Regions from separate parts of the Lactobacillus sp. UMNPBX4 genome, predicted to be linked through region 3. Evidence: predicted binding sites of a transcription regulator. Region 3 holds the regulator's gene; each other region holds the start of a gene.
The links. The regulator NrdR, encoded in region 3, represses ribonucleotide reductase genes. The targets are predictions, from matches to a motif close to ACACNATATATNGTGT.
Positions count from the first base shown of each region.

Region 1: a site for NrdR is predicted at 1,414-1,429, ahead of nrdD (anaerobic ribonucleoside-triphosphate reductase). Genes of this name have one in related genera too.
Region 2: a site for NrdR is predicted at 2,593-2,608, ahead of CP355_RS03920 (deoxynucleoside kinase). Genes of this name have one in related genera too.
Region 4: a site for NrdR is predicted at 1,697-1,712, ahead of pnuC (nicotinamide riboside transporter PnuC). Genes of this name have one in related genera too.

Region 1 is NZ_PCZF01000018.1:7,394-12,279, reverse strand. It holds gene CP355_RS04880 (carboxylate--amine ligase) at 1-504, shown strand, start outside; gene CP355_RS04875 (SLAP domain-containing protein) at 610-1,053, shown strand; gene CP355_RS04870 (LPXTG cell wall anchor domain-containing protein) at 1,148-1,291, shown strand; gene nrdD (anaerobic ribonucleoside-triphosphate reductase) at 1,473-3,668, shown strand; gene nrdG (anaerobic ribonucleoside-triphosphate reductase activating protein) at 3,652-4,365, shown strand; gene CP355_RS04855 (iron-sulfur cluster assembly protein) at 4,436-4,886, shown strand, end outside.
Region 2 is NZ_PCZF01000013.1:13,373-18,258, reverse strand. It holds gene CP355_RS03935 (ECF transporter S component) at 1-591, opposite strand, end outside; gene CP355_RS03930 (aldo/keto reductase) at 698-1,525, opposite strand; gene nagB (glucosamine-6-phosphate deaminase) at 1,643-2,362, shown strand; gene CP355_RS03920 (deoxynucleoside kinase) at 2,651-3,298, shown strand; gene CP355_RS03915 (deoxynucleoside kinase) at 3,323-4,009, shown strand; gene CP355_RS03910 (Cof-type HAD-IIB family hydrolase) at 4,057-4,857, opposite strand.
Region 3 is NZ_PCZF01000024.1:24,004-28,889, forward strand. It holds gene dnaI (primosomal protein DnaI) at 32-940, opposite strand; gene CP355_RS06075 (replication initiation and membrane attachment family protein) at 972-2,303, opposite strand; gene nrdR (transcriptional regulator NrdR) at 2,306-2,773, opposite strand; gene coaE (dephospho-CoA kinase) at 2,776-3,378, opposite strand; gene mutM (DNA-formamidopyrimidine glycosylase) at 3,375-4,205, opposite strand; gene polA (DNA polymerase I) at 4,214-4,886, opposite strand, start outside.
Region 4 is NZ_PCZF01000023.1:7,337-12,222, forward strand. It holds gene CP355_RS05830 (LPXTG cell wall anchor domain-containing protein) at 1-1,406, opposite strand, end outside; gene pnuC (nicotinamide riboside transporter PnuC) at 1,746-2,486, shown strand; gene CP355_RS05845 (Sir2 family NAD-dependent protein deacetylase) at 2,700-3,500, shown strand; gene CP355_RS05850 (exonuclease domain-containing protein) at 3,509-4,462, shown strand; gene CP355_RS05855 (DNA/RNA non-specific endonuclease) at 4,555-4,886, shown strand, end outside.

The sequences.
Region 1 (4,886 bases), on a different contig from region 3:
TTGCCAGCATACGATGAAAAGTTGTACGAACAAGTTCAAGCCTTCCTTGAAAAGTTGAACTACACTGGTATGGCTAACTTTGATATCAAGTACGATACTCGTGACGGTCAATACAAGTTCTTCGAAATCAACTTGCGTCAAGGTCGTTCAAGCTTCTACGTAACTTTGAACGGTTACAACTTGGCTAAGTGGTACATTGACGACTACGTTGAAGACAGCTTGAAGGATAAGGACACTGTATACGGCAACAAGTTGAAGTCTAAGCACGTTTTATGGATGGGTGTACCAGTTAAGATCTTTAAGGAATACGCCTTTGAAAACGATGCTAAGGACACTGCAGAAGAATTAATTCACGAAGGCCGTTATGGCACTACTGTCTTCTACGACAAGGACCGTAACTTTAAGCGTTGGCTTTTGATGAAATACATGTTCCACAACTACTACGCTCGTTACAAGAAGTACTACGAAGTAAATAAGGGTCAATACTTCAAGAAAAATAAGTAATTGAATATATTTCAGAAAGTTTGGAAGCTATTTCCAAACTTTTTTTATTACTCATATCTTTGGAATAATGAGTTGGTGATATAATTACAGTGAATTTTTTCAAGGATGAAAATTAAAAAGTTAGGTATTGTTGCTGTGACAGGTATTATGGGGATTTCTGTTGCGGCTCCAGCTGCTACTACCGTTCAAGCTAGCCCATATTCAGATGCATTCTGGGGTTCTTTCAACGGTTATTTAGTCGGTAGAGCAGTTGACGAAGGTATTCAAGAAGGTACGCGTGCATACCACAAGTACAAGCATGATAAGAAAGTTTACGACTACAAGGCTAACCACGCTACTTTCCATATCAAGCACAAGGCATACATCTACAATAAATATGGTCGTCGTTTGGGCAAGAAGTACTTCTTAACTAATGATGGTAGAAATTACAACACGCCAAAGCGTACTTATACTTACCGCGGCGTTAAATACTACAAGTCAGGTTACTGGAAAGGACAACCTGTCTACGTAAGAGTTAAGGATACAGCTTTTACTCACGTGGCTGATTAATTAGAAAACTAAGAGTTTGGTGGAAATTTTCTACCAAACTTTTTTGATGTTCTGATATGTTTAATTATGAAATAGGGAAAGAGGGATGTTCAAAATGAAGAAGAATTTTGGAAAATTTGTCGGTGTGTTGGCATTGCCACAAACTGGTGCTAAAGAATCTACCGATATCTTAGGATCCCTACTCGCTGGTTTAGGATTGTTCGGATTTGGCGTAGATCGTAAGCGTAAAAATAACTAAAAATATTTCAAAAAATACCAAAAAGTTGGGAGAAATTTCTCTCAACTTTTTTTCTTGCTCAAAAATGTTTTAATGACAGCAATTTGCTAAATACAAGGTGTAGATGCCTCTATATGTATAGAATACAATATATTGTGTTCTATGGTAAGACTGATTCATAGATTTAGAGGGGTTGATCTTTATGTTAAAGCAAGAACTGGAACAGAAATTAAATACACCGACAATGTTTGTTAAGCGTGATGGCGCTAAATATCCGTTCGAATTGTTTAAATTGGAGATGGTTATTCACGCTCTTGGCTTGGACGATGTTAAGACAGTAATTTTAAGCAAGATTATGGATAAGCTTGATGATGACACTGTAACAGCACAAGATGTTGCGGATGCATTTAGACAAAGCTTGAATGAACTTGGCTATATTGAAGCTGCCAAAAAGTATGTTGCTTATCGCAAGCATGACGTTGCCGAATGGGAAAAACAAATTGATACTAAAAACCGTTTGGAACGCTTAGTCCATAAAGACCCAACCATCGTTAACGAAAACGCAAATAAAGATAGTGATGTCTTCAGCACTCAACGTGATTTGACTGCAGGTACAGTAGGTAAGACCGTTGGTCTGACTATGATGCCTGAACACATCGCTAAAGCACACCTTCGCGGTGACATTCACTGGCACGACTTGGATTACACTCCACTTTCACCGATGTCTAACTGCTGCTTGATCGACTTCAAAGAAATGCTTACCAACGGCTTCAAGATTGGTAATGCCTACATGGAAAGTCCTAACTCAATCGGCGTTGCTACCAGCCAAGTTGCCCAAATCATCACTAACGTAGCTTCAAGTCAATACGGTGGTTGTTCGTTCGACCGTGCCGATGAAGTTTTAGCTCCTTTTGCTCAAAAGAACTACGAAAAGCACTTAAAGGATGCTAAAGAATTAATTGACGATGAAGAAAAAGCAGATGCTTTTGCTAAGAAGCGTACTAAGAAAGACATCTACGACGCTATGCAAAGCCTGGAATACGAGATCAACACTATGTTCTCAAGCCAAGGTCAAACACCATTTACTAGCTTGGGCTTCGGCCTTGGTACTTCTTGGATTGAAAAAGAAATCCAAAAAGATATTTTAAGAATCAGAATTGCTGGTTTGGGTAAAGAACACAGAACCGCGATCTTCCCTAAATTACTCTTCACCCTTAAGAAGGGGCTCAACTTGCACCCAGGTGATCCTAACTACGATGTTAAGAAGCTTGCCATCGAATGTTCAACCAAGAGAATGTACCCAGACGTTTTGAGCTACGACAAGATTAAAGAAATCACCGGCTCATTCAAGTGTCCGATGGGTTGTCGTTCATTCTTACAAGGTTGGAAGGACAAGAACGGCAAGGAAGTTAACTCAGGCAGAATGAACTTAGGTGTTGTTACTGTTAACTTGCCAAGAATCGCTATGGAAAGTCACGGCGACATGGATCTTTTCTGGAAGATCTTCAAAGTTAGAATGCAAACCTGCCACGAAGCATTGCAATTCAAGGCTCACCGCGTAACCGAAGCTAAGCCAGTCAACGCACCAATCCTTTACCAATACGGTGCATTTGGCAAGCGTCTTTCAGAAGATGGCAACGTTAACGACCTCTTCAAGAACGGCCGTGCCACTGTTTCCTTGGGCTACATCGGCCTTTACGAAGTAGGTACTGTCTTCTACGGTTCCGATTGGGAACACAACAAGGAAGCTCACGACTTCACTGTTGAGATCGTTAAGAAGATGCATGACTTATGTGCTAAGTGGGAAAAGGACGATCCTAACCACTACCACTACAGCTTGTACTCAACTCCAAGTGAAAGTTTGACCGACCGCTTCTGCAGACTTGATACTGCTAAGTTCGGCAAGGTTAAGGACATCACTGACAAGGAATACTACACTAACTCATTCCACTACGATGTTAGAAAGCACCCAACTCCATTTGAAAAGTTGAGTTTCGAAATGGATTATCCAAAATACGCTGCTGGTGGTTTCATCCACTACTGCGAATACCCTAACTTGAAGCAAAACCCAGCAGCTCTTGAAGCCGTTTGGGACTGGGCTTACGACAAGGTAGGCTACCTTGGTACCAACACTCCAATCGACAAGTGCTACAAGTGTGGTTTTGCCGGTGAATTCAAGGCTACTGCTAAAGGCTTCCAATGCCCAGTCTGCGGCAACCACGATCCACGTACCTGTGACTGTGTAAAGAGAACCTGCGGCTACCTTGGTAATCCTTTGAAGAGACCTATGGTTCACGGTCGTCATGAAGAAATTGCTCACAGAGTAAAGCACATGACCATGGGCTTAGTACGCGAAGAAGCTGAAGAGGAAACTAAAGAAAATGCCAAAGAAAGATAAAAACGATCAAGAAGGCCCTGACATTCGAAGCAGTTTGATCAAGGTTAATATTGATGGTGATACGGTATTTGTTGACTCAAATCAATATAAGCCTCAAGTTGATCACGCTAAGAAGTTGCTTAAGCAAAAGGCGATGCCTAAGAATCCTAAGCCACAAGAATGGAAGAGTGAAGAGCATAGTTTGCACAAGATTGCGGACTATAAGCCGTTCAACTTCGTTGATGGTGAAGGTGTAAGATGTAGTCTTTACGTTTCTGGATGTTTGTTTGACTGTCCGGGATGCTACAACTTGGCAGCGCAGAACTTCAACTATGGTCAGCCTTATACGCAAGACCTTGAAGACCAGATCATCAAAGATATGTCTCAGCCTTATGTGCAAGGTTTGACCCTTTTAGGCGGTGAACCATTCTTGAACACTTGGGTTTGCTTGAAAATTATTAACCGAGTTAGAAAAGAATTCGGTCATACCAAAGACATCTGGTCTTGGTCAGGCTACACTTGGGATGAATTGCAAAAGGAAACTCCTGATAAAAAAGAAATGCTGTCGAAGATCGATATCTTGGTTGATGGACGATTCCTTGAAGCAAAGAAAGATTTGACCTTGCAATTCAGAGGTTCAAGCAACCAACGAATTATCGATGTGCCTAAGTCATTGAAGGCTGGCAAAGTCGTTATTTGGGATAAATTGCAAAGATAGATAATAGATAAAAACAAGGGGTAATTGTAAAATTAGATTTACAGTTACCCTTATTTTGTGGAGAAAAACGATGAAAGAAGAAAAAATAGAGTTAGTTGATCAAATTATGACCGCCTTGCAAAAGGTTATCGATCCTGAATTGCAGGTTGATATTGTTAACTTAGGTTTGATCTATGGCATCGATATTGAAGGAAGCAAGGCAACCGTAAGAATGACTTTGACGATCAGTGGTTGTCCATTGTCTACTTATTTGCAAGACCACATTAAACAGGCTGTGTTGACCGTGGACGGCATTGATTTATGCCAGGTGCAATTAGTCTGGTATCCTGTTTGGTCGCCTGAGAGGATGACTGAAGCCGCTAAGAAGCAGCTGGGGATGCTTGATGATCAAAGTGAAAAAGACGAGATTGAAAAGACAGAAGAAAAACAAAAGATCATCGACTTTTCTGTGCCAATTAAAAAGCTGGCTGATGAATATCCTGATTTTATCCAGATTATGTATGACTGCGGTTTTACCAGAA
Region 2 (4,886 bases), on a different contig from region 3:
CACTAAATTAAGTGGTGTAACAATCACCGGCACTACTAATGCAGTGAAGATTGCTTCAATCACACCATTTGCACCTAGCGCTGTAATCAAAATCAGAATCAGCGGCGTGCTAGAATTATAGTTGCCTAAATAATGAAGCAGACTAGCTGGATCATGCATAAAGAAAATACTTGTCAGTAAAATTACCATGATCGTGTTGGTCAATGAAGTTACTGCTCCACTCAAAATGTAGCCTAACTTGGCATAATTGGTTTTGCCCATTGCTTTGGAAATTAAGCCTGGGAAAAAGCCTGCTAAAACACTAGGCACAACAGAAATTACTGGATTTTGGAACAGCATCAAGCTGACCATATCTCCAGGTTGCGTATATGCAACGATTAATCTGGTAATTCCCCAAAATAATCCAAATCCTAAACCTGCCTTAGGGCCCATCAAAGTACCATAAATCGCAATTGTCATCGGAATCGTGGTAATTGCAGGCAAGGCCGGAATGATTCGCACATAACCAATATTCGGTACGAAAGTTTGCATGATCAAAATAGCTGCAAAAACTGCAGTAATGGTCATGCGTCTCGTTTCTTCTCGTCTCATTTTTATCCCCAATTCATTAAAAAGATACTACTAATTAAACCATAGTCAGAATTTTTTCTCAGCAAAAAAGGCCTGTTTCACATGAAACAAGTCTTTTATTTTTTACTTAAATTACCGCTAAAGGAGTTTTCTCCGTTGGAATTGGAAAATCACTATTAATTAACCTTAACTCGTCATCAGTTAACTTTATTTCTTGAGCAGCAATATTTTCCTTCATGTGTTTAATACTGCTGCTTTTTGGAATGGCCAACACATTGCCATTGCGCAAAGTCCAAGCAAGCATAATTTGATGCGGTGTTACACCATGATCGCGAGCCACGATCTTCAAATTCTGCGTAATTCTAATCGTGTCTCCTGCTCCAGAATTAAACGGAGAATAACCAATAAAGCTGACGCCATGCTCTGTTTGCCAGTCTTGCAAATCAAACTCTGTGCCTCGTTCCTTAATATTATAGAGATCTTCGTTAGCAAAACATTTTGTTCCACCAGGCACACTAAATAATTCTTTCATATCAGACGTATCAAAGTTAGAAACGCCCCAGTGACGAATTAATCCTTCTTTTTGCAAAGCTTGCAAACCGCGAATCGTGTCTGATAAACGATGATTACCGCGCCAATGCAATAAATATAAATCTAAATAATCAGTACCTAATCTCTCTAAGCTAGCTTCCAGACTCTTTCTCTCTAGCTCAGGAGTCGCATGATAGGGATAGAATTTTGAAATTAAAAACAATTTATCACGATCGTAATCTTTAATTGCCTCGCCTATCAGCTCTTCACTTTTGCCATCACCATACATTTCTGCTGTATCGATAATGTTCAAGCCATTATCTAAACCATAGCGAATGGCCGCAATTTCATCTTTTTTATTTTTGGGATCTTCACCAATCCCCCAAGTACCTATACCTAAGCCTGTTAACTTTTCAAAATCCATCCGTATTCACTTCCTTTACTCAAATTTTAACATAGTTCTGTGATTTTCATTTTACCAATTGACAAAATGGTCTATTCCATTTTATAATGGACTAGACCAGTAAAGGAGGGTTTTAAAATGAAAATTATTGTTACTGAAAACAAAATTCAAGGTGGAGCAAAAGCATTCGAGATTTTTGAAAATGAAATCAAAAATGGTGCTAAAGTTTTAGGTTTAGCTACCGGTTCTACCCCTGAAACTCTTTATCAAAACTTTACTAACAGTGATCTTAACTGTTCAAACTTAATTAGCATTAACCTTGATGAATATGTTGGCTTAACACCTGATAATCCTCAAAGTTACCACTACTTCATGCGCAAGCACTTATTCGACAAAAAGCCTTTCAAGAAATCTTACGTTCCAGACGGCATGACTAAAGATGTTGCTACTACTTGCAAAGAATACGATCAAATTATCAAAGATAATCCAATTGACGTGCAACTATTAGGTATCGGCCGTAACGGTCACATTGCCTTTAATGAACCTGGCACTCCTTTTGACATCGGTACTCATGAAGTTAAGTTGACCGAAAATACAATCAAAGCTAACTCACGTTTCTTCGACAATGAAGATGAAGTACCTAAGAGTGCAATTTGTATGGGTACTGCCAACATCATGGATGCTAAAAAGGTCGTTTTGATGGCTTTTGGTGAAAAGAAAGCACAAGCAATCAAAGAAATGATCGAAGGTCCAGTTACTGAACAAGTGCCTGCATCAATTTTACAAAAACATCCTGATGTAACTATCATCGTTGATAAGGCTGCAGCTCAAGAACTAGACGACAAATACAAGAACTAAATAACAATTTATCCCTAAAAATGAAAAGCTAGGCTTTCTACAATCGTAGAAGACCTAGCTATTTTTGTGAATTATACTTCACTAAATCGCATTTTTGCTCTAAATATTGAAGTATAATTCATTTTTTATAATTTCTCTGCTCTAATTGAATTATGTTTCATTCCTATCCGATTTTTCATTTCTACCCTTGACTTTTTCGTGTGAAACAGAATTAAAAAAGAGCTTGTGTGCCACAATATCTTGTATTAAACTTATTAATTGTCCAATATCTGGTATTTAAGAAAGAATGTGATTCAAGTTATTGTTTTAAGCGGGCCAATTGGAGCCGGGAAATCCAGTTTAACCAGTATTTTAGCAGAGCACCTAGGTACACAAGCATTTTACGAAGGCGTTGATAGTAACCCTGTTTTGCCGCTTTATTATAAGGATATGAAGCGTTACACTTTTTTACTTAACACTTATTTGCTTAACCACCGTTTAGCTCAAATCAATCAAGCTATTCAAGATAAGAACAGCGTATCCGATCGTTCTATCTATGAAGATGCGCTTTTCTTCAAGATGAACGCTGACAGCAAGGTCGCAGATCCTACAGAATTTAAGATCTATGATGACTTGCTTGAAAACATGATGGAAGATACGCCAGGCAACCCAAGCAAGAAGCCTGATTTGCTTATCTACATCCATGTTTCACTTGATACCATGCTTAAGCGCATTAAAAAGCGTGGTCGTTCATTTGAACAAATCAGCACAGATCCAGGCTTGAAGGATTACTACGCTAGATTGCTCAGATACTATGAGCCTTGGTATGAACAATATGATGCTTCTCCTAAGATGGCTATTAATGGTGACAAACTTGATTTTGTTTCTAGCATGGATGCCCAAAGAGAAGTATTGAAGGAAATTGATGAGAAGTTGCACGAAATCGGTAACTTATAAGACTGAATAAAAAGAAGGAACGTGATGACAGTTATTGTTTTAAGCGGGCCAATTGGAGCCGGGAAATCCAGTTTAACAGGTATTTTATCCAAATATTTAGGTACTAAGCCATTTTATGAAAGTGTTGACGACAATCCAGTTCTGCCACTCTTTTATGCTGATCCTAAGAAATATGCTTTCTTATTGCAGGTATACTTCTTAAACACGCGTTTTCACAGCATTAAAGATGCTCTTACTGAAGATAATAATGTACTCGATCGTTCTATCTACGAAGATGCGCTCTTCTTCCAAATGAACGCTGACATTGGTCGTGCAACCTCAGAAGAAGTGGATACTTACTATGAACTTCTGCACAATATGATGAACGAGCTTGAAAGAATGCCTAAGAAGAATCCAGATTTGCTTGTTCATATTAATGTTTCATATGACACCATGATTAAACGGATTAAAAAGCGTGGTCGTCCATATGAACAATTGAGTTATGACTCAACTCTAGAAGACTACTATAAGCGTCTGCTTCGCTATTACAAGCCTTGGTATGAGAATTACGATTACTCACCAAAGATGGAAATCGATGGCGATAAACTAGATTTCATGGCTAATCCAGCCGACAAGCAAGTAGTCTTGGATCAAATCACAGACAAATTAAAAGAAATGGGAAAGCTTCCTGAAGATTGGAAAAAGCCAACAGATATCCAAATCGAAGCATAATTTCCTAGGAAATAATAAACCGCATAGAAATTCTATGCGGTTTTTCTTTATTCAAATTTTGCCAACGCTTCAGCAATTCCATCATGATTATTATCGAGCGTCACATGATCTAAGCCAATCTTCTCTTTTAATTCTGCGGGTGCATTACCCATTAAAATTGGATGACCTACTTCTTCCAGCATTTCTTCATCATTATAGTTATCACCTAAAGCAATGCAATCTTTTAGTGGTACCTTGTATTCTTTCGCTAAAATTGCTACTGCACTGGCCTTGCTTACGCCTTTTAGTACGACTTCTAGTAGTGTTCTTGAGGATCTGACAAAGCTCAAATCTGGGAATTTTTTAATCAATTCTTTTTGCATACGATCAAGTTCTTCTGGTTTGCCCATGATCAAAGCTTTGTGTACGCCCTGCAATTGCTCAATTTGATCAACAGTAACCGGAGTGGCCTTAACATTGACAATTTTCTCTTCATGTTCAACCAGCGGACTCTTTTCTTTAGCGCAATACCACACATAGCCGCTATAGATATTCCAAGCCGTGCCATTATTTTGCTTTTCAACATAATGGCAAATTTCTGCTGCTTCTTTTGCATTAAAAAAACGCGTAATTAATGCTCTGCCTGTTTCATCTAGTGCTAATGCGCCATTATAGGCAATCATCGGAAAGACTGTCAGGATCTGTCCTACCGCTGTCATAATTCCCTTAGGCAGGCGAGCTGAAGCTGGTATAAAGATATTGCCAGCAATAATCTGATGCCTAATTGCATCACGCGTTTTAGGCGTTACCTTCAATTCATCGTTAATTAATGTGCCATCGATATCTGAAAAAATAAGTTTTGCGGACATTTTTTCACCCCTAATCTCTTTAATCTATG
Region 3 (4,886 bases):
GAAACTTTTAGATGCAAGACCTTTTTTAAAATTAATGCAAAGAATTTCTTCGATCGGGTCCAGAAACCACAACTTCTTTAGCTAAAAAACGTACTCGCTGCATAAGTCTCCTAGCCTTTACTGGATCAGTCGCATTACGTGTTTCTTCAAAATGAGATTCTAATGCTTCCATGTCAAGATTAGATGAGAAAAATGTTGGTAAAACATTATCCATCCGAGCTTGTAAAATTACACCCAATACGTCATCTCGTGACCATTGACTGAGACTCTCAGCACCAATATCATCTAAAATCAATAAATCACATTCAGACAAACGGCGAATTTCACTTTGCAAACTATTGTCGTCAAAATGACTTGCTAATCCGGCTATAAAAGTTGGCACATGCAAGAACACAACATTTTTATTCATGTTCGTGACCACATAATTAGCTAATCCCGCTAAAATATATGTCTTACCAACACCAAAATCACCTGACAAATATAGTCCCTGAATATGCGGATTTTGCTTATATTTTCTTAAAAAGTCGTAGATCAAAGTTAAAACTTGTTTACGATCATCATTTACATCAATTTCACTCAAACTCACATCATGAAGACGAGTCGGAACATCGATTAGTTGTAATCTTCGCTCGGCAGCTTGCTTGCGATCTTGAGCTAATTTTGCCTTAGTTGGCACATACCGAATATCAATTACTTTACCATTCAAAAATAATTGGGGAGCATACCCTGCCATCACCTTACTCGCAGTATGTTTTTGAGAATAATACTCATACAAGTTAGATATACTATTTCGAATCATCTTTTGATCAATTTTATCTGCATTTGCATGAATAAATGACTGCACATCAGGATCACGCAAGGCTTGTTCTATCAAAGATTGTTCATCACCCAGATTACGCTCTTTTACAATCTTTTTAATTACATTGCCAATTGGCTCCATTTTTTCACCTACTTCCAATTATCTTTGAATCCTATTTATTATTTAAATCCTTAAATAAATTCTTCAATTGCTCGGTAGAAATGCCAGCATCCCTATCAGCCTTTTTCTTACTCCAATCAGTGCCTTTTTCGACTCGCTTTTGATAAGTTCGAACAGATTTTTTCTTACCAAAGCTATTGCGCCGCTTTTTCACATATTGCAAAGCCTGTACGGCTGTAGCTACGCCATGTTGCAGCCAGTCATTGGCAATCTTATAAGCCAAATTAGAACTAACTACTGTGTCATAAGTAAGACATGTATAGGTCAAAATGTTGATTAAGTCTTCAGGCAACCCATACTGGGTGTGCAAATTATTAATAATCTGCTTCTCATTGGCACTAGTTATACCGCCTTTTTGCGTTTTTATTTTATACAAAAATTCAGCGGGTGAACTCTCATTAGCTGCTTTTAACAGCTTTTTATCATGGTCATCCATATCTTTAATCACAGCTAATGCCTTTTTTTGCCCTTCATTTAACTGCTTTTGTACATTTTCTCTAGTATTAGCCCTCTTATAATTTTCCGCTAAAGTATTGCTAATGTCATGCATATTTAAGCTATATGAGCCATGAAGACATGGCAAGCTTTCATCTACAAATTCTTTTTCTGATAAGCCATACGTTTGGATTAAACCACGAATTTGATCTTTATTAAGGTCAATTTCACTAGCTGGAATTTGATAGCGATTATACTCCTGCTTGATAAAATCCCAATCAATACTATCGTGATCATTCACCTTGGCAGTTTCAACTTCATGAATCTTATTTTCTTGTGCGGCTTGAACCACATCACTAGACGGAGTGATTGCTTCATCCCCAGGTAAACGAAAAACATCAAAAAAGTTTGCTGACACGTCTTTAGCATTTTTAATAGGTTTTTCCCTTAATTTTGCTTCTTGAGCAAAAGCATGACTTAAATCATGAAAGGTTGATACACCAACCTTTTCTTTTAATAAACTAGCTAAAAGTGGCGTCGCAAAAAATTTGTCTGCAGCTGGAACTTGCAGCAATTTAAAAACTAAAACATTATTGAATACATTATCAGACAAAAGTGTTTGGACTAATCCCACAGCCTCTAATTTATGCAATGAATCAAATAATTGTTTCAAGCTGCAATCCAATTGCTCTTGCAATGAATATATCCCCTTCGAGTCGGAAATTATGCCATACGGATCATAATTTTGAATCAAAGTCTGATATAGCGCTACTGCTACTGCACCTACTAACGGTTGATATAATTTGATTAAAACTTTTTCATCTTCGGGAAAAAGCTTCACACGATTGGCTACATAATAAAGATGTTTGGGATCAGACGTCTCAAACATGACTAATTGCCCTTACCTTTCTTAGCCATCATGTCTTCCATAGTCTTCATGAAGCTAGACATATCTTTAAATTCACGATAAATAGATGCAAAACGAATGTAAGCCACATCATCAAGATCAGCCAATTCATCCATAACGTATTGACCAATCTTCTTAGATGAAATTTCACTAATGCCTTGCTTTCTTACTTTATTTTCAACATGATCAACCAATTGCTCAAATTGCTCACTGCTAATTGGTCGTTTCTGTCCTGCAGCCATTACACCATGCAAGATTTTCTTGCGATTAAATGGTTCACGCGTACCGTCATTTTTAATTACAAGTAACGGAGTTGTTTCTACTCTTTCAAAAGTTGTAAAACGAAAACCACAATTTTCACACTCTCTGCGTCGTCTGATTGCACGGTTTTCATCACTAGGACGTGAATCAATAACGCGGGAGGCATTTTGATGACAATTTGGACATTCCATAGCTATCCCTCTTCTTTGATCTTAATTAATATCTGTTCTAGTTTATTTTCTAATTCTTTTATTGTACCAGTATTTGCCACTACAAAATCGGCCATTTTTTCTTTTTCAGCTAATGGCATCTGACTATTAATCCGCATTCTTGCTTCCTCGTCAGATAGATTATTACGCTTTTTTAAACGTTCAATCTGTATTTGCTCAGGAAGGGTAATCACTAAAACTCCATTAGCTACATGTTTTTTATCCAATCCCGCTTCAAAATACACTGGTGCATCTAAAATAACAAGAGCAAAATTCTGATATTCTTTTATCTTTGCTACTGTTTTATCGAAAATTAACGGATGCGTCAACTGATTTAATTCAGACAAGGCTCTTTTATTACTAAAAACTAATTGCCCTAATTTTTTACGATTTATTGTTTGGTCTGAATTTAAATATTCTACCCCAAAATGATCTTTAATCGCTTGCCAAGATGCATTGCCGGGTTTCATCAGTTCGTGGGCAATTTGATCACAGTCAATAATCGGAATGTTTTTCTTTTTAAAAAAATCATCAGCAGTACTTTTACCGGTGGCAATTCCACCTGTTAATGCTAAGACATAACTCATTTATAAATCACCTGACAATGAGGACAAAAAGTGGTTCCCCGACCATTAACCTTAATTTTTTCAAATTTAGTACCACAAACTGGGCAGGGCTCACCTACATGACCGTAAACTTGCAATTTACTTTGAAAGCCACCAACTTGTCCATTCGCATTCAAAAAGGAATGAACCGTAGTACCTTGCAGCTTAATTGCTTCGGCAATAATCTTATTAATCTGATCATGTAATTCAGATACTTTTTCTACAGGAATTTTATTGGCCTGACTTAAAGGATGAATCTTGGTTCGCCAAAGAACCTCATCAACATAAATATTACCTAGACCAGCTACTACTGATTGATCAAGCAAAGTGTTTTTGATATTTTTCTTCTTACGCTTTAAGCCATTGATTAAATATTCTGAAGTAAATTTAGAACTATTTGGTTCTACTCCAAGCTTACCAATCCCTGTAGTTTGTCTTTCGGTGCCAGTTAAAATTAGCTGCATCCGCCCAAATTTGCGCACATCATTATACCGCAACGCTGTTCCATCAGTAAAAACAAACTCAACGTGATCGTGTTTATCCTTAGGCGCATCAGACGCAGTTAAATGATACTTTCCTTCCATTCGCAAATGAGAAACAATCGTTAAATTATCACTCAAGCGAATAAGCAAATACTTGGCGTAGCGATCAATATCGATAATCTTTTTACCAGGCAATTCAGATAAAAATTTTTCATGATCAGTCGCCACAATTTTTGGATACCACAAAATCACTTTTTTAATAGTTTTTCCCTTAACTAAAGGAAGCAGTGTTCTTCGAACTGTTTCAACTTCAGGCATTTCAGGCATTTTATCACCTACTTTGCATCATACCAATTGTGTCCCCAGCCAGAATCAGCAATCAATGGCACGTCCAACTTAACAGCTGATTGCATTACTTCAGGCACAATCTTTTTAATTGTTTCTAGCTCATCTTTTGGTACATCAAAAATCAATTCATCGTGTACCTGCACTACCATTTTAGTCTTCAAATGTAGTTCATCTAACTTCTTTTGCATGTTAATCATTGCAATTTTAATAATATCGGCAGCTGAACCTTGAATTGGTGAATTAATAGCAGTTCTTTCAGCAAAGGCACGAACGGTGTATTTCTTAGCATGAATATCTGGCAAGTATCTGCGACGGTGCATGATTGTTTCGGCATAGCCCTTGTCACGTGCTTCTTGTACTGCTTTATTCATGTAATCCTTGATTTGAGGATATTGTTCGAAGTAGTTGTCGATAAATTCTTGAGCACGTTTTCTAGAAATACCTAAATTCTTGGACAAACCATAATCGGAAATACCATAAACGATACCGAAGTTAACAGCCTTAGCGTGACGACGCATCAGTGGCGTTACTTGATCTGGTGAATCCAAGTGGAAAATTTTCATCGCGGTATGTGAGTGAATATCATAACCGGTCTTGAAGGCTTCTTGCATGTTTTGATCGCCCGAAACGTGAGCTAAAACACGAAGTTCAACTTGTGAG
Region 4 (4,886 bases), on a different contig from region 3:
TCCACGTTTACATTTGTAGTAATGTGTGCGTTTGAAGCTAGAATGCTGCCTAAGTGGTAGTCACCATCAATGTTCAATGAGTTAAGGTTGGTACCAAAGTTCCACAATAACTTGTTAGCTTGACCATGCTTTTCACTAGAACCATTTACATTGTTTTGGTCTGAGTATTCTAAAACCAGATGTGTATTTACAGTCAAGTCTCCGTTTTGAACATTAGTAACATTCAAAATGATGATTGGAGCATTTTCACCAGCAGGGATACCCTTGATAGTGATATTGCGCTTGTTATCACCTGAGATGTGACTAGCATCAACTGTTACGTAAATAGGTTCTTTTCTATCACCGGCATTTTTGATTGCTTCGGAAACATCGATCCAACTGTTATTGTGGTCAGTGAAGTCAGCCTTAACACCCTCAGTTTGGCTTTGGCCTGCCCAGTTGTCTGACTTTTCACCTAATTTGTCTAACTCACCTTGAATGTCTAAAGGCTTGTCAGCTTGAATAATGTGGCTGTGCTTAATGTCAACTTTTTGCCATTTAGGTTCATCCTTAGTACCAAAGTTAACTTGAATAGCGCCACCATTTTCGTATGAACGGTATTCAATGTCTGGGCCGAAGATAACTAACTTGTTGTCACCATTAATTTTATTGAGGTGGTCAATGCTACCGATGTAGTGAATATCACCATTAGTTAAGTTGCTGGTAGCACCTGAGTTAGTGCCAAAATCGCCAGCGCCAACTTTATCTGCGGCAATATTACCAGCAATGTGCACTTGACCATCTACTTCATTACCAAAGATGTGGAAGATACCGGCAATTCCCAATGGGTGTTTTGCAGCTACTTCCTCGATATATTTTTTAATATCTTCTAATTTTTTTGTTTCTTCTTCATCCTCTCTGTCTACTTTTTCAGTATCAACGTTAATTGTTGGCTTCTTAGTAGTTGTTTCAGTTTGATTTGTATTTTCTGGAGAAGAAGTTTCAGTTTTATCAGTAGTGGTTTGATCTTCGGTGACGGTTGCATCATTAGTAGTTGCATTTTCTACCGTTGATTCTTCTTTAGCTGTATTTTCAGCTTTGTTGATTTCAGTGGCAGTTTCAACTTGAGTATTTTCAGAAATAGTTTCTGTATTTTGAGTAATTTCTGAATTTACTGGAGTTGATTGATCATCATTTGAAGTTGAAACTTCAGTAGTGGATTCAGGAGTAATATCTTCTACTGAAGATTCAGTAGTATCTGTTGTACCCCCTCTGATTTCGATAGCGCTTATATCGATACCATCATTTACTGTAGCTGACACGATACCAGAAGTAGTGTTAGCGAAAATACCGAAAGTCAATAAAACCGCAACAGCGCCCTTACTTAATTTTCTAATTGCAAATTGTGATTTTGTTGATTTAAACATTTTTTTACCATCATCTGGATAGTATGACAATATGTCACTAATTTACACTTATATTATATGATGGTGTGTCACTCCAGAATAGTACTTTTTGAGTACCTTTATATATTCTTAAGTATTCAAATTTGATTTTATATAGATGAAAATCAAAACTAATAATTTTTCTCATAAACACAACATATAGACATTTTTAAGTGCTATTAGCACAATATTTTGTAAGATTCAAGATTGTATAAAATGCTTAATTCGATTACGATATATATCGATGCTTTTATTAGGAAAAAGCGGATAAGGCACAAAATGTTGTGTTTTGTGAACCTAAATTTAAAGGAGTTTGTGTAGATGGAAAGAGAACACGAGAATTATTTCGTTTGGCTATTTAATCAATTAAAGGGATGGCCAATACAAAATTATTGTTTATGGTTTTTTGCTTTTGGTTTTCAATTAGCATTACTTATTCAAGCTAAGGTTACCAGCGTAACTTTAATTACTTTTATTGGTACTTTATTAGGTACGCTTTGTGTATTGGCAATTAATGCTACTAAGGCAATTAATGGATGGTTAGGATTAGTATCAGCAGCTTGCTTTATTTATGCAGGTTGGTCAGCTAAGAATTATCTTTCCATCTTTGAACAAATTGCTTATATTGCAACTTTGGACTTACCAGTTATTTTGTCAGTAAAGTCATGGAATAATGATACTAAGAACCATTTGAGAAAATTTGGCTCAAAAGAATGGTTAATCGCCATCGTTGGTACCTTGCTTGTTTATGTGGTTTCTGGTTACTTAATTGGTAAGTTTACTAATGATCCTCGTCCTTGGGTTGATGCAATTAGTTTCGCTATCTCACTTACTGCCGGAATTATGTGCTTCATGCGTTATAACAACCAATACTTCTGGTGGACCGCTAGTGGCGTGTTCCAATTGATTCTTTGGGGCATTACTTATGCTGAAGGCGATGCTAACTTGGCTATGGCTATTAACTCATTAATTTATGTAGCAAACGATGTCTTAGCATTTACCGTTTCACCTTGGTTTAACATGGGACGTCGTCATGCTGGGCTTAAGGAAATTTCTAAATAATAAGATTTAAAAAGCAGCGCAAAAAACGCTGCTTTTTTATTATGGTAGAATTAAACAAAAAAGTTGAAGAATAAGAAAATCAGGATGAAAAGCATGGCTTGAGCAAGAAGTACAAGCTGCAGGTTATAATGGAATCAATGATGTGTTCTTAGGTGAATACATCGATGGACAATTACGTTTGACCGGTTATTCTAAATAAGAAAAGAGATAAAGATGGCAGATTTTACTAAGGTAAAAGAATGGATTAAAGATGCGGATGCAGTGATCGTTACTGCAGGTAATGGCATGGCTAAAGAAGAAGGATTGGACATCTTAAGTGAAGAAAACTTCGATGACCAGTTTGGCAAAATTGCCGACAAATACGATGTGCATACAATTGGGGATGCCCTTGATAAGAAATTCGAATCTTGGAGTGAACAATGGGGTTTTTGGAGTGAATTGGTGAATGAATATTCTCTTCAATACGAACCTGGTGAAACGATGCAAGCTTTAAAGAAACTTTTGCAAGATAAGGAATACTTTATTGCAACTAGTACTTTTGCTCACTTTTTTGAAAATGCTGGTTTTAATGAGAATCACATTTTCAATGTCTTTGGCGATTGGACCAGAATGCAATGTTCTAGTGGTATTAACCATGGACAAAAAGATGATCGTGAAGTAGTCAAAAAATTTTTAGTGGGTGAAGGTGAAGTGCCAAAATGTGAAGATTGCAACAGTCCAATGGAGTTGCACATGCCGCTTAATGCTAACTTCTTCCCTGATACAGATGCTAATACTCGTTTTCGTTGGTTTTTAACTGGTAATGAAGACAAGAAAGTTGTAGTTTTAGAGCTTGGCGTCGATGAGACTAGTCCACAGCTTCTTGATCCAATGGTTAAATTGGTAGAACAATTTCCAAATTGGAAGTATGTAGCAGCTGATTTGGCTGATGAAGACATGCCAGATGATTTGAAGAAGAGATCAGCAGGCTTTGCAACTAGCTCGCGTGATATGTTGATGAATTTAACTAAATAGGGTGAACGATGAGTATTTACGTAAAAAACGGGGTTTTGCATGTAGATGGTGCACAAGATAAACTCCGGCAAAAGGGACAAGAAAAACCAGACTTTTTGTCTAATTACACAATGCTTGATATTGAAACAACTGGTCTTAGTCCTTTCCGTGATCGGATTACCGAACTGGGTGGGGTAAAAGTGAGAAATGGTCAAATTGTTGATCAATACACTAATTTAGTAAAATTCTCTAAAAATAATAAAGTTCCTGCTTTTATTACTAAATTAAACGGAATTACTGAAGAACAGTTAGTTAATGAAGGAATTCCTGCAGAACAGGCAATTAAGGAATTTCGTGAGTTTATCAGTGATGACATCATTATTGGTTATAATGTTAACTTTGACTTGAACTTCTTATATGATCTTAGTCAAAAGTACAACTTGCCAGTTTTAAATAATGATTATGTCGATGTGCTTCGCCTAGCAAGAGTATATTATCCGCGCCAGCATAATCGTTTGATTGACTGCATGCAGCGTGCGGGAATTGCTCAAGTAGAACAGCACCACGGCTTGGCAGATTCTCTTGATACAATTAAGGTGTATAACGACTTTAATCAGCATTTTACGGAGGATTTATTAGAGCAGGCAATTGGCAAAATTAAGAATGTCGATTTAACTGGGGATGAAGTTGATTGTTACCAACTTGGGTTCCGTAATCCTGTTCAAGATAAAAATATTGTTTTATCTGGTAATTTACACATGTATCAGCACGATGCGGAAAAAATGATTAACAATATGGGTGGTCAACTTGATCAAAATGTAGAAAATACTACGAATTATTTGATTATGGGTGATCATGATTTCTTTAGAAAAGATAATGATGACTTGAATAGAGCGCGTTTATTGATTAAAGATGGGGCTAAGATTAAGCGTTTATCAGAGAGTTTCTTTTTATCAATGCTTGATGATTGGGCTCGTAGTTAAAAGCTATCTTGAAAAAAGATGGCTTTTTTCTTTTGTTCTATTGCAAACTGATGTTTGAATTAGTATTATTTCTTAATAAATGGAGGATTTTTATGGCAAGAAGAAAACGTAAAAAACAGGGGACAGTTCTGTCATCAGTTATTGTTCTGATAGCAATCGCATGGGGACTTTTTACTAAAGCTGGCGGCGATCCAAGTGGTAGTCAATTTTTGAAAGATTTTACCGGTAATCATGATGAACAGCATGTAACCAACACGATTGGGGATGCTTCTAAAGCGAATAAGGCTTATGGCGGATTGTCTGATGTTGATTATAAAAAGTTAGCTAATTTGAATTTTAAGAGCGGAGATAAAGCTTTTACTGTAGTGAATCACAACCGCTCAACTTTAGTGAAAAATTCATGGAAGGTTAATCGTGTAATTTA